Regions from separate parts of the Streptomyces sp. NPDC017676 genome, predicted to be linked through region 1. Evidence: riboswitches for the same ligand, from Rfam matches in the RefSeq annotation. Region 1 holds a riboswitch; the other holds the start of a gene.
What was found. A riboswitch is a leader RNA that binds a small molecule or an ion and turns the genes downstream of it on or off. The one in region 1 is predicted to bind S-adenosylmethionine.

Region 1 (4,224 bases):
ACCACCGTCGACCGCGATGAAGCCGTACCCCTTCTCCGCGTTGAACCACTTGACGGTGCCCTGAGCCATGCCTAACTCCCCTATTACTGGCCCTTGCACAGATCCACACTTCGCGGACCCGGGTCAGACCTCACCCCCCAACTGGTCGGGGGCGTGCGCCGGAACGCGTCGACCGCGGCTGAATGTATCTGTCCAACTGCCGTCTGCAACAGGTCAATCGGACGAGAATTCTGGACGCGAACGGTCCGGAATCTGGTGAGAATTCATACGAATTCAGGGCAAGTCGGGCTCCACAAAAGCCACAAAAGCCGCAGACAACCCGCACACTTTGGCTACTTCTTGTCGGGCGGGCGGCATGAAATCCAGGGCCCCCGACCCGGAGGCCGGGGCTGTGTTCCCCAACTCTACCGCGCTCAATCACACAGAATTGCCCCCTCCGTTTCTCTCACGGAGGGGGCAATCGGACGAACAGCCGGTAACCGCGGTTACCGAAGGTAATGAGCGCGCCGGTCCGCGGCTCAGCCGCCGGCGACCGCCGGGATGATCGAGACGCCGGCCCCGTCGGGGGTCGCGGTGTCCAGGCCCTGCTCGAAACGGACGTCGTCGTCGTTGACGTACACGTTGACGAACCGGCGCAGCTTGCCCTGGTCGTCCAGCACGCGCGCGGCGATGCCCGTGTGGTTCTTCTCCAGGTCGGCGATGACCTCGCCGAGCGTCGTGCCCTCGGCGGCGACCTCGGCCTGCCCGCCGGTGTAGGTGCGCAGGATGGTGGGGATGCGAACGGTCACGCTCATGCGGTGGGACCTCCGGTCGGGTTCACGGATACGGCGGGGCGGCGCCGAAAGGGCGCGGGGCCGTGGGGCGGGTGCGGGTGCCGCCGCGTGGGCGCGACCGGCCCCGGCCGGCGCGCGGGCCGCGTCCGGCCTCCCCGCGGGACGCCTGTCATGCCAGGCCGGCCTCTCGGAAGGAGTCCAGGGTCGGGCGGATGGTGGCGGTGAGGCCGGTCCCGGCCACCGCGTCCAGGGTCTTCAGGCCGTCGCCGGTGTTGAGGACGACCGTGGTCTTCGCCGGGTCCAGCACGCCCGCCTCCAGCAGCTTGCGGGTGACGCCGACGGTCACGCCGCCGGCGGTCTCCGCGAAGATGCCCTCGGTCCGCGCGAGCAGCTTGATCGCGTCCACGACCTGCTCGTCCGTCACGTCCTCCACGGCACCGCCGGTGCGGCGCGCGATGTCCAGGACGTACGGCCCGTCGGCCGGGTTGCCGATGGCCAGGGACTTGGCGATGGTGTTCGGCTTCTGGGGCCGTACGACGTCGTGGCCGGCCTTGAAGGCGGTGGAGACCGGGGAGCAGCCCTCGGCCTGCGCGCCGAAGATCTTGTACGGCCTGTCCTCGACCAGACCGAGCTTGATCAGCTCCTGGAGCCCCTTGTCGATCTTCGTGAGCTGGGAGCCGGAGGCGATGGGGACCACGATCTGGTCCGGCAGCCGCCAGCCGAGCTGCTCGCAGATCTCGTACGCCAGGGTCTTGGAGCCCTCCGCGTAGTACGGCCGCAGGTTGACGTTGACGAAGCCCCAGCCCTCGCCGGCCGGGTCGCCGATCAGCTCGGAGCAGAAGCGGTTCACGTCGTCGTAGTTGCCCTCGATGCCGACGAGTTCACCGCCGTAGACCGCGGCCATGACGATCTTGCCCTGCTCCAGGTCGTGCGGGATGAACACGCAGGAGCGGAAGCCGGCGCGGGCGGCGGCGGCGCCGACGGCACCGGCCAGGTTGCCGGTGGAGGAGCAGGACAGCGTGGTGAAGCCGAAGGCGCGGGCGGCCTCCAGGGCCTGGGCCACGACCCGGTCCTTGAAGGAGTGGGTCGGGTTGCCGGAGTCGTCCTTCACGTACAGACCGCCGGTCACGCCCAGCTCGCGGGCCAGGTTGTCGGCCTTGACGAGCTTGGTCCAGCCGGGATTGATGTTCGGCTTGCCGGCGACGTCCGCCGGGACCGGCAGCAGGGGCGCGTAGCGCCAGATGTTCGCGGGACCCGCCTCGATGCGGCGGCGCAGTTCCTCGGTGTCGTAGCCGGAGAAGTCGTAGGCGATCTCCAGCGGGCCGAAGCACTCCTCGCAGGCGAAGACCGGGCCGAGCGGCACCCGGTGGCCGCACTCGCGACAGCTCAGGGCCGCGGCCGGGCCGAGGTCGACGGTGGATTCGCTGGTGGTGGCAACTGTCTGCACAGCCATGGAGGCGAGGCCCTTTCTCCTCATCTTCCCCACGACGCATCTCGCCGTGAGACGGAATTGGCACCTTCCCTGGCCGTGAGCCTCGCGCGAACGAGTCCGGTCAGGGGGGTTGCCGGGGCTTCACCGGGCCGTGTCCCTCTGCCCCTCTGGATGAGCGGTATGCGGTTGTGGAACGCACCCGACCCCCGACATGCGATGGTCATCGGCGTTGTTCAAGACTGTAACCGACGGCCGGGACAGTTGAGATAGTCGTCCGAACCGCGAGACACGAGTGAGGAGCCACAGACTGTGCTGGAAGAAGTCGAGCGCTGGCTGACCACCCGGTCCTGGTCCGTGGCCGACCGACCGCTGCACCAGATCCTCGCCGCCAAGCAGCGCACGGGCCAGACCATCAGCGTCGTCCTGCCCGCGCTCAACGAGGAGGAGACCGTCGGCGACATCGTCGCGGTCATCCGGCACGACCTCGTGGAACAGGTGCCGCTCGTCGACGAGATCGTGGTCGTCGACTCGGGCTCCACCGACCGCACCTCCGAGATCGCCGCGCGCGCCGGCGCCCGGGTCGTCCACCGCGACGCCATCCTGCCGCGCATCCCGGCCGTCCCCGGCAAGGGCGAGGTGCTGTGGCGGTCGCTGCTGGTGACCGGCGGGGACATCGTCTGCTTCATCGACGCGGACCTCAGGGAGTTCTCCTCCGACTTCGTCTCCGGGATCGTCGGCCCGCTGCTCACCGACCCGGACATCGACCTGGTCAAGGCGATGTACGACCGCCCGCTCGGCGGCAGTGCCGGGCAGGGCGGCCGGGTCACCGAACTCATGGCCCGCCCGCTGCTGAACATGCACTGGCCGCAGCTCGCCGGGTTCGTGCAGCCGCTGGGCGGCGAGTACGCGGCGCGCCGCACGCTGCTGCAGCAGCTGCCGTTCCCGGTCGGCTACGGCGTGGAGCTGGGCATGCTGGTGGACGCGCTGCACCTGGTGGGCCTGGACGCGCTGGCCCAGGTCGACGTGGGCGTGCGCAGGCACCGGCACCAGGACGGGCAGGCGCTGGGCCGGATGGCCGCCGCGATCTACCGCACCGCCCAGCTCCGGCTGGCCCGCGGCCATCTGATCCGGCCCGCGCTGACCCAGTTCGAGCGGGGCGAGGAAGGGTTCGAGCCGCGCACCTACTCGGTGGACACCGAGGAGCGGCCGCCCATGGTGGAGATCGCGGAGTACGCCGAACGGAAGGTGGCGTGAACGGGCCGTATACGGTCGGCCCGCCGGGCGGGCCGTACGTTTGAGCGGTTGGGGGCCGGGCTAGGTTGAGGCGTATGGCTTCCACGCTCGATGCTGCGCAAAAGGCTCAGGTGCTGGTCGCGTCGAACCGCGGCCCGGTCTCCTACCAGGTGGGCGAGGACGGCTCGCTGCAGGCCCGACGGGGCGGCGGCGGGCTGGTCTCGGGACTGTCCGCCATCGGATCCGACGCGGACTCGGTGTGGGTGTGCGCGGCGCTCGGCGACGGCGACCGGGCGGCCGTCCGGCGCGCGGACGGCGGGCTGCTGCCGGCCGAGGAGACCGGCGGGCAGCGGGTGCGGATGCTCGACATCGACGCGACCGTGCACGCCGAGGCGTACAACGGCATCGCCAACTCGGTGCTCTGGTTCGTCCACCACATGCTGTACCAGACGCCGCTGGAGCCGGTCTTCGACGCCGGCTTCCGGCGGCAGTGGGCGTCGTACGAGGCCTACAACCGGGCGTTCGCCGAGGCGCTGGCCGAGGAGGCGGCCGAGGGCGCGGCCGTGCTGATCCAGGACTACCACCTGGCCCTGGCCCCGCGGATGCTCCGGCAGCTCCGGCCCGACCTGCGCATCGGCCACTTCTCGCACACCCCGTGGGCGCCGCCGGACTACTTCCGGCTCCTTCCCGACGACATCGCGGCCGAGCTGCTCGGCGGCATCCTGGGCGCGGACCGGGCGGCGTTCCTCACCCGGCGGTGGGCGGACGCGTTCACGGACTGCTGTC
Region 2 (4,224 bases), on a different contig from region 1:
AGTGGGCGCGGGCCAGCAGGGCGCCGGTCATACGGCCGTAGTCGTCGATCTGGTCGGCGGCGAGGGCGGCCGGGTCGACGCTGCCCTTGCGGTTGCGGAACTGCCGCACCTGGTACGGGCGCCCCTCGACAGTGGTCCAGCCCAGCAGGGTGTCGCTGACGACCTGCATCCGCTTCTGCCCGAGGACCACGCGGCGCCCCTCGTGGGGCACAGCGGGCGTCTCGAAGCCGGCCGTGACCAGGTGCGGGACGAGCGCGGAGGGACGGGCCTCCTTCACCTGGAGGACCAGGGGCTCGCCACGGTGGTCGAGGAGCAGGACGACGTAGGACCGGGTGCCGACGCTGCCGGTGCCGACCACCCGGAAGGCGACGTCGTGCACGGCGTGCCGGGCGAGCAGCGGGTGGCGGTCCTCACCGAGGGTGTCGACGTACGACTCCAGGGAGGCGGCTACCGCGGCGGCCTCCGCGTCCGGGATGCGGCGCAGCACCGGCGGCGCGGGCACGAACCGGCGTCCGCCGTCCGGCACCGACTCGGTCGACTTCGCGGCGAACCGGCCGCTGGTGTTGGCCCGGGCCTTCTCCGAGACCCGCTGGAGCGTGCCGAGCAGATCGTGGGCGTCGGTGTGGGAGACCAGTTCCTCGTCCGCGATGGCGTTCCAGGCGTCGAGCACGGGCAGCTTGGCGAGCAGCCGCATGGTGCGGCGGTAGGCGCCGGCCGCGTCCTGGGCCGCGGCACGGCAGGTGTCCTCGTCGGCGCCCGCCTCGCGGCCGGCGAGCACCAGTGAGGCCGCGAGCCGCTTGAGGTCCCACTCCCAGGGTCCGTGCACGGTCTCGTCGAAGTCGTTCAGGTCGATGACGAGGTCGCCGCGGGCGTCGCCGTACAGCCCGAAGTTGGCCGCGTGCGCGTCACCGCAGATCTGGGTGCCGATCCTGGTGGTGGGGGTGCGCGCGAGGTCGTACGCCATGAGTCCGGCGGAGCCGCGCAGGAAGGCGAAGGGGGTGGCCGCCATCCGGCCCACGCGCAGCGGGGTCAGTTCGGCGATCCGGCCGGCGTTGGACTCCGCCACCGCGCTCACCGCGTCGGGACGGGCGGCGTCCAGGTCCAGTGTGCGGTGGGCGGAGCGCGGCACGCCCGCCCGCAGCGCCTTGCCCTCCTGCTTCGGCGAACCCTGCGGCGGCCATGCGGCGAACCCGCGCACCCGGGGCAGGCGGCGCGCGCCCCGGTCCGCCGCGTCCGTCACTTCCACATCGGTTCCGGTCACCGCGACCGCCTCCCCCGCACGGCCCGCCCACCTGCGAACAGGCGACGGTACGAACATCAACTCGGGGAGACGGTACAACCGGTGGCCGAAAATCGTCAGACCCTGTGGAGAACTCCCCGGGGCGCAGCCCCCGAAGACCGTTCTGCGAGCCTCCACCCGAGGGTCAGCGCCTCCTCGGCGCCGAAGCAGGTGAGCAGCCGCCATGCCGACGCCGACCAGGCGAACACCGCGTCCTGCCCGAACTCCCGGCCCAGCGCGCGCGCTTCGTCGTCACTCAGGCCGACGACCGCCGCGCTCTCCTCGGTGTGCCGGCCTTCCGGGTCACCGCCGACAGCGGGCCACCACACGAGCCCCCGCCGGCGCAGCAGGCCGAGCAGTTCCCGATGCGCGCGGTGGTTGTGCTGTGCCGAGGCGCGGGTGCCCCGGGGGTTGTGGGCCGTGATCACGTGGAGGGTCTCCCCGTGCGGAACGGGGAACCGGCCGGCCGCCACTCCGGACGGTGCAGGGGTGACGCGGACCGGTCCTCCGGGCAACTCCACGTCCACGACGGCCTGCTGGTAGAGACCCCACTGGGGCGTTCGCGTGATCGGGATGCCTGCGGTCATGGGGGTCTCCGTTCGAGAGGGACCCCCTTACCCGCCGGGCAGGGAGATCCGCGCTTACCCCCACGGGACCGTGGGGGCCCGGTCTTCCCTGGAGGGCACCTTGCGCGGTGAGCGAGGTTGCCAGCCGACGCTCGTCCAGGGGCGCGATCGGCTTCGTGACCGAGGCGGATCCTGACACAGGGGCCGGCGGGAAGTCCAGCTTCCGGAAGGCGAGGGCACCTCCCCGCCTGCGCCTCCCCGCCTCCTCGTGAAGGACCGGCCACGAACCCGCCGTTCGGATCCGTGGCCGGCCGCCCGCTCCGGACGGCCCGTCGCTTCGGACGACCCATCGCTCCAGACGGCCCGTCGCTGCCGTCACATCCGCGTCACATCTGCCGTCACGTGCGCCGTGACATGCGCCGTCACATGACGGCCTTGTACCCCTTCCACCCCGTGGCGATCTTCACGCGGCCCCCGAACGAGCCCTTGCCGTTGCCGTTGTAGCGCCAGACGGTGCCCGCGGTGTCACGGGCCACGAGGTCCGCGCGGCCGTCGCCGGTGAAGTCGCCCGTGCCGACGACCGCGTTGTAGGAGGCGCCCCAGTCCGCGAACACCTTGACGCGGGCCTTGAGGCCGCCCGTGCTCGTGGTGTTGGCGTCGTACCGCCACAGCTCGTTGGACTTGTCCTGGACGAGGAGGTCGCCGCGGCCGTCGCCGTTGAGGTCACCGGCGCCGACGATCTTCTTGTAGCCGGTCCAGTGGGAGGCGATCTTCGTGCGGGCGGACAGCTTGCCGTTCGCCGCGCCCTTGAAGAGGTAGACGTCTCCGGTCGAGGACTGGCGGCCGATCAGGTCGGGCCGGCCGTCGCCGTTGACGTCGCCGGGAGAGGTCAGGACGTCGTACGCGTTCCAGCCGGAGGTGCCGAGCGAGGTGTACGGCGTGGTGGGCGTCGGGGCCTTGCCACAGGCCGGGCGGTAGGCCCGCAGGGCGCCGCCGGTGCGGACCAGCACGTCGTTGCAGTGGTCGCCGTTCAGGTCGCCGAACGGCACGAACCGGGCGGTGGCCGGCCAGCCGGAGCCGGAGACCGTGCCGCCCAGGGTTCCCGTGCCGGTGCCGCGCCGGACGGTGAGGGTGCCGGAGGAGCTGAGGGTGAGGACGTCACCGACCCCGTCGTTGCCGGCGTAGTCGCGCGGTGCCGCCGTTCCCGCTGTCACCTTGACGTCTCCGGAGAGAGTGAGCGCGGCGCCCTGGCCGTCGGCGGGCCGGGCGGTGAGGCTCCAGGTGTAGGCGCCGTTGGTGACCAGGCGGCCCGCGGTGTCCCTGCCGTCCCAGGCGGCCGTCAGCAGGCCCCGGGCCGTGCCGCCGGAGAGCGTACGGACGGTGGCGCCGGACGCCTTCCGGCGGACGGTCACCTTCCAGTCGGCGGCGGGCTTGGACAGCCACCAGGTGCCGGACCAGTTCGCGGAGCCCGCGGTGACCGTGGCGTCGACGGACGTGAGCGGGGACGCCGGGACGCCGGCCGGTACGACGTGCACGCGCTGGTCCCGGTCGGCGTAGGCGACGCCGCCGCCGAAGCGGTCCACGGTCCAACTGGTCCCGGCCCCGGTGTTCTCCTGGCCGAGGTCGGTCCAGTCGGCCAGCTCACGGCTCGGCAGGTCGGTGTGACTGCCGCCGGACGGCAGCCCGTTGTGCAGGTCGAGCAGCCTCAGCCCGCTGTCCGACTGGGTGCCGGGAACCCGCTCGACCAGGTATCCGTCCCCGAGCAGGACCCGGCCGTCCGGGGCCGTGGAGGTGCGCTTGGTCGTCCGGTCGTACAGGCCCGCGCCGTGCGGGTCGCCCCAGCTGTCCCGGCAGACCCAGTAGACGAAGCGGCCCACGGCCTGGAGGTCGGACGGGGTGCAGCCGTTGCGGGTGGTGAAGGACTCGACGGCGGTCCCCGCGGGGAGCCGGGTGGCCGTGACCTTCCCGCCGCTCGCCGCGCCGCTCCACAGGGTGTTCCCCCACACGGCCGCGGCGACCCGGTCGCGCTTGAGCAGGACCTTGCCGGCCCCGGCGGTGGCGAACTCACCGATGTACTGCTTGCCGGAGGAGGCGCCCTCGACGAGGGCGTACCGCCCGGAGAGGTCCGTGAGCTCCGGGGAGTCGTCGCCGGTGTCGAGGGTCGGGCCCCAGTCGGCGGCGCCGTTGGTGCGGAGCATGGTCAGTCCGGACTCGGTGGCGTCGCGGCGGCCGTGCCGGCCGGTGCCGTCGGCGAACATCCGGATGCAGCGGGGCGTGGTCTCGTCACAGAACCCGTCCCAGCCGCTGACCAGGCCGTCCACGGTGGTCCGTGCGGGGCTCGGGGTGCCGCTCGTGGTGAGCCAGGTGCTGCGGTAGGCG

Region 2: linked by a shared signal. The riboswitch ahead of ACH4LD_RS21120 (DUF3293 domain-containing protein) and the one ahead of thrC (threonine synthase) in region 1 are both predicted to bind S-adenosylmethionine.

The regions. Positions count from the first base shown of each region.
Region 1 is NZ_JBIRJA010000003.1:376,677-380,900, forward strand. Features, by position in the region: gene ACH4LD_RS09305 (cold-shock protein) at 1-69, opposite strand, end outside; gene ACH4LD_RS09310 (MoaD/ThiS family protein) at 519-794, opposite strand; gene thrC (threonine synthase) at 943-2,226, opposite strand; SAM riboswitch class I at 2,244-2,383, opposite strand; gene ACH4LD_RS09320 (glucosyl-3-phosphoglycerate synthase) at 2,515-3,459, shown strand; gene ACH4LD_RS09325 (trehalose-6-phosphate synthase) at 3,534-4,224, shown strand, end outside.
Region 2 is NZ_JBIRJA010000009.1:153,081-157,304, forward strand. Features, by position in the region: gene ACH4LD_RS21115 (DUF2252 domain-containing protein) at 1-1,318, opposite strand, end outside; gene ACH4LD_RS21120 (DUF3293 domain-containing protein) at 1,357-1,866, opposite strand; SAM riboswitch class IV at 1,912-2,027, opposite strand; gene ACH4LD_RS21125 (FG-GAP-like repeat-containing protein) at 2,268-4,224, opposite strand, start outside.